DNA from 2 places in the Burkholderia sp. EMB26 genome. Region 1 is predicted to be linked to the other one. Evidence: riboswitches for the same ligand, from Rfam matches in the RefSeq annotation. Region 1 holds a riboswitch; the other holds the start of a gene.

Region 1 (2,387 bases):
GACGATCGTCAAACTCGTCAAGGGTTCCTGATCGGCGGGATGCGGGCGTCGCAGCCGCCGCCCGCATCCGGCGCCGTGAAGCGCGCCGCGCCGACGTGTTGGTCGGCCGGCGCGCCCGACCGGCGTTTAGCGCGCCAGCGTCACCGCCAGATACCCCACATAACCCGCGCCGTTCGCGAGCAACGCCCAGATCGCGAGCCCGCGCGTGCGCGCATTGATGCGCAGCCAGGCCGCTGCCGCGAGCGTGATGATCACGCCGGTCAGCACTTCGGGGCGCGGCTCCCACGGCGTCAGCATGATGCCGATCGCCGGCAGCAGCGTGCCCTGGAACACCATCGCGCCGGTGATGTTGCCGAACGCGAGCGTGTCCTTCCGGCGGCGGATCCACAGCACGCTGTTGACCTTCTCCGGCAGTTCCGTCGCGATCGGCACGATGATCAGCGACAGCAGCAGCGCCGACACGCCGAGCACGTGCGACACGCCTTCCACGCCGTGAATGAAGCCCTTCGCCCCGCCCACCAGCAGCGCGACGCCGATCAGCAGTTGCAGCACGATCGTCGCCAGGTTGGTCGGCAGGCCGATGCGCGACAGGAACATCGCGTGCGGCGCCTCCGTGCCGTGCCCGGCATCGACGAGCCCGGTCGATGCACGGAACGTCACCACGACGTACATCACGTAGAGCCCGACCAGCATCGCGGCGAGCAGCGCGCGCATGGCCCAGTTGTGATGCGGAACGAACATCGCGACGGTCGCCAGCGAGAACGCGGCGAGGAACGTGTTCATGTCGCGCACGAAGCCGGTGCGTTCCGGCGTGATCGTGCCGCGCAGCCCGCGCGTGCGGATCACGGCGAGCGTCATCAGGAACGTGGTGAGCGTCGCGAGCATCAGCGGCGCGCCGAGAATCGCGCCGACGCCGATCTCCTCGTTCACGGCCTGGTTCGACGTGCCGCCGGCCAGCGCGAGCAGCGGCACCATCGTTTCGGGCAGCGCGGTGCCGACGGCCGCGAACAGCGAGCCGGTCACGCCTTCGGAAATCTTCAGGCGTTCGCCGAGATGTTCGAGCGCATTGGTGAAGACTTCGGCCGCGACGAGGATCACGACCAGCATGAACGCCAGTTCGACAAACATGAAGGTCATGCGGCACCTCCGCAGGCAGCGGTGGCGTGGGCAAGGCGAGCAGGGAGGAACATGGGGACTCCGTGGTCGGACGCTGACGAACCATGACACATCCGCCGACGTCCGACCAGGAACGACGCGATGTGCCGATGGTCTCGCCAAGCCGATCAGGCCGAACGCGCCACGGCCGCAGGCCGAGTGTGTTGACGCGTTCGCTTTCCGGGGGCGGAAAGCAGGCTACTCCCCAAAGACGGAGAGCAGTCTAGCCGAGCGGTTTTCTTTCGACAAGCCTTCGTCTCGAAAAAAATATACCCCTCCACCCTATAGGGGCAGCCTTCCGGAGATATACTCCCCTACCCTATACAGGAGCCATCGATGAGTCATACCGTCCGCGAGAAACAGAAGCTGCTGAACCGCGTGCGCCGTATCAAGGGACAGGTGGAAGCGATCGAGCGGGCGCTGGAAGAAGAGCGCGGCTGCAACGACGTGCTGCAACTGATCACGAGCTGCCGCGGCGCGATGAACGGCCTGCTGGCCGTCGTGCTGGAAGACCACATCCGGTCGCATCTCGTCGATGCGGACACGCCCGATGCGCACGAGGGCAGCGCGACCGAGCAGCTGATCGAGGTCGTGCACAGCTATTTCAAGTAACCGGATGCAAACATGAACGAATTCGACGGCGCGGCGGCGGGCGGCGCGCACAGCCACGCATTTCTGGGCGCCGCACACGCGCGCAACGAGCGGAAGACGTGGATGGTCATCGGCCTGTGTACGGCGATGATGATCGCCGAGATCGTCGGCGGCACGCTGTTCGGCTCGCTCGCGCTGGTCGCCGACGGGCTGCACATGTCGACGCACGCGGGCGCGATGCTGATCGCCGCGCTGGCCTATACCTATGCGCGCCGGCATGCCGACGATCCGCGTTTCGTGTTCGGCACCGGCAAGCTCGGCGACCTCGCCGGTTTCACGAGCGCGATCGTGCTGGCGATGATCGCGGTGCTGATCGGCTATGAGGCGATCGCGCGCCTGCTGGCGCCGGTGCCGATTCACTTCGGCGAAGCGATTCCGATTGCGGTGCTGGGGCTTGCCGTGAACCTCGCGAGCGTGTGGCTGCTCAGCGGCGACCACCATCACGGGCATGGTCACGGCCATCACCATGCGCACGGGCACGACCGCCACGATGACCATGATCATGACCACGACGACGCGCACCACGCGCATCATGCTCACGGTTCGCACTCGGCCGCGCATCACGACCACAACATCCGGTC
Region 2 (2,387 bases), on a different replicon from region 1:
ACCGGCTGCACCAGCTACGTGACCACCCAGGTCACGGCCTTCTCCGACTGGAGCGGCAGCGACGCGACGCGCACCTATGCGTTCACGCGCACGGACGCGCAGAAGAACAGCATCGAGCAGTCGACCTACGAGCCGATCGTCGCGAACGAGCTGTCCGCGTACGCGTTCCGGCAGGTGCCGCAGTCGCAGGCCCGCTATCTCGTCGGGCTGACCTATGCGGTCGGCAGCGATCTCGTGACGGTGCCGCAGCCGGTCTACTACGATCCGTGGTTCGCGCCCGGGCCGTACTGGCGGCGCGGGCCGTGGAATCCCTGGGGCCCGTGGGGGCCCTGGGGGCCGATGCCGGCCGGCTATGTCGCGCAGACGTACCAGGTGTTCGACTACATGCTCGGTATCCGCATCACCGAGCGCGCGACCGGCAAGGAGGTCTACAACGTGTCCGCGCGCACGACCGGCGACAACGGCACGCTGCTGTACGCGATGCCGTTCCTCGCGCGCAGCGCGCTCGCCGATTTCCCGTTGTCGAACGGCGCGGTCCGCTCGGTTCGGCTGCCGGTCGACAAGCGCGGCGGGCCGGCGGCGCCGGCCGCCAACGAGCGCGCGGTGCCGGCGGCGCCCGCCTCGGGCGCGGCCGTCGCGAAGTAAAGCGGCATCCACTCCGGCGCGGCCGCCCGGCCGCGCCAGCCACTTTCCTTTCCGTCAGACCCCGATACCCAGCAGCGCCAGCGCGCCGAGCACGACGAACAGCACGGCTGCGATCCCGTGCACGAGCTTCGTCGGCAGACGGTGCGCGAAGCGGTCGCCGAGCAGGATCGCCGGCACGTTCGCGAGCATCATCCCGAACGTCGTGCCGGCCACGACACCGATGTAGTCCTGGAAGCGCGCGGCCAGCGCGACGGTCGCGATCTGCGTCTTGTCGCCCATTTCCGCGAGGAAGAACGCGACGAGCGTCGCGCCGAACACGCCGAGCCGCGAGCGGGTCGCATTGGCTTCGTCCTCGTCGAGCTTGTCCGGTACGAGAATCCACAGCCCCATCGCGATGAACGAGAACGCGAGCGCCCAGCGCATGATCGACGGCGTGACGAGCGCGCCCAGCCATTCGCCGAGCGCGCCGGCGAAACCATGGTTGACGAGCGTCGCGACGAGCACGCCGAGAATGATCGGCACCGGCTTGCGATAGCGCGCGGCCAGCACGAGGGAAAGCAGTTGGGTCTTGTCGCCGATTTCAGCGAGGGCGACGGCGCCGGTGGAGATCAGGAAGGCTTGAGACACGAATGGGGTTCCGCGGGCCGTTGTTGTGCGTGCGAGCGACGATCCACCGCGCGCCGGGCCCTGATGCGGCGCGCAGTGAACCATCGGTCTCGCCAGGCCAACGTGGCTGCGTCCGCCATGGCCGAACGGCCAAGTCTGTTGACGGACGCCTCCGTCACGATGCACGCCGGGGGCGCGGGACATCGAGCGGAGCGGCTACTCCCCAATGAGCGGCGCATTCTAGCACGGCGCGTTGCGCGCCGGAAAGCAGCCGGGCCGCCGTGCGGCGCACTGAAGCGGCTTCGATTGCCGACATGCACGGCGGCGAAGCTGCCGCGCGTGTCGGAACGTGCCGGCCGCGGGTCGTTACGCGGCGGCCGGGCGGCGCGCGGCGCCGCGTTCGTGCACGAGTTCGCCGGCCGCGTAGGTGCGGTATACCGCGCGGTCGTCGCCGAGCAGCGCGAACGCGAACAGCAGTTCCTCGAGCGACTCCGCGCGCTTCGTACGGCGCGCGAGCAGCGGCGTCGCCTGCGGATCGAGCACGACGAAGTCGGCTTCGGTGCGCGGCTTGAGCGTGCCGACCGTGTCGGCGAGGTCGAGCGCCTGCGCGGCGCCGGCCGTCGCGAGCCAGAACATCCGCGTGGCGGTCAGGTGGTGGCCCGACAGCCGCGCGACCTTGTGCGCCTCGTTCATCGTCTGCAGCATCGAGAACGACGTGCCGCCGCCGACGTCGGTCGCGAGCGTGACGGGCACGTCGTGTTCGCCGGCCTTGTCGAAGTCGAACAGCCCGCTGCCGAGGAAGAAGTTCGACGTCGGGCAGTGCGCGACGACGGTGCGCGTCTCGGCCATCCGGCGGCGATCCTCGTCGTCGAGGTGGATGCAGTGACCGTACACCGCGCGCGGACGCAGCAGCCCGTAGCGGTCGTAGATGTCGAGATAGCTGCGATGGCCGGGGAACAGCTCGGCCACCCATTTCACCTCGTCGACGTTTTCCGCGACGTGGCTCTGCACGAACACGTCCGGATGGCGGCGCGCGAGTTCGCCGCACGCCTCGAGCTGCGCCTCGGTCGACGTCGGCGCGAAGCGCGGCGTGAGCGCGTACATCTGGCGGCCCTTGCCGTGCCAGCGGTCGATCA

What was found. A riboswitch is a leader RNA that binds a small molecule or an ion and turns the genes downstream of it on or off. The one in region 1 is predicted to bind manganese.
Region 2: linked by a shared signal. The riboswitch ahead of KU887_RS05085 (TMEM165/GDT1 family protein) and the one ahead of KU887_RS27675 (sodium:calcium antiporter) in region 1 are both predicted to bind manganese.

Annotation. Positions count from the first base shown of each region.
Region 1 covers NZ_CP078071.1:2,445,439-2,447,825, forward strand. Annotated here, with positions in the region: gene KU887_RS27670 (copper-binding protein) at 1-31, shown strand, start outside; gene KU887_RS27675 (sodium:calcium antiporter) at 127-1,137, opposite strand; yybP-ykoY riboswitch at 1,207-1,374, opposite strand; gene KU887_RS27680 (metal/formaldehyde-sensitive transcriptional repressor) at 1,492-1,767, shown strand; gene dmeF (CDF family Co(II)/Ni(II) efflux transporter DmeF) at 1,780-2,387, shown strand, end outside.
Region 2 covers NZ_CP078070.1:1,072,460-1,074,846, forward strand. Annotated here, with positions in the region: gene KU887_RS05080 (DUF4136 domain-containing protein) at 1-645, shown strand, start outside; gene KU887_RS05085 (TMEM165/GDT1 family protein) at 700-1,272, opposite strand; yybP-ykoY riboswitch at 1,351-1,491, opposite strand; gene guaD (guanine deaminase) at 1,618-2,387, opposite strand, start outside.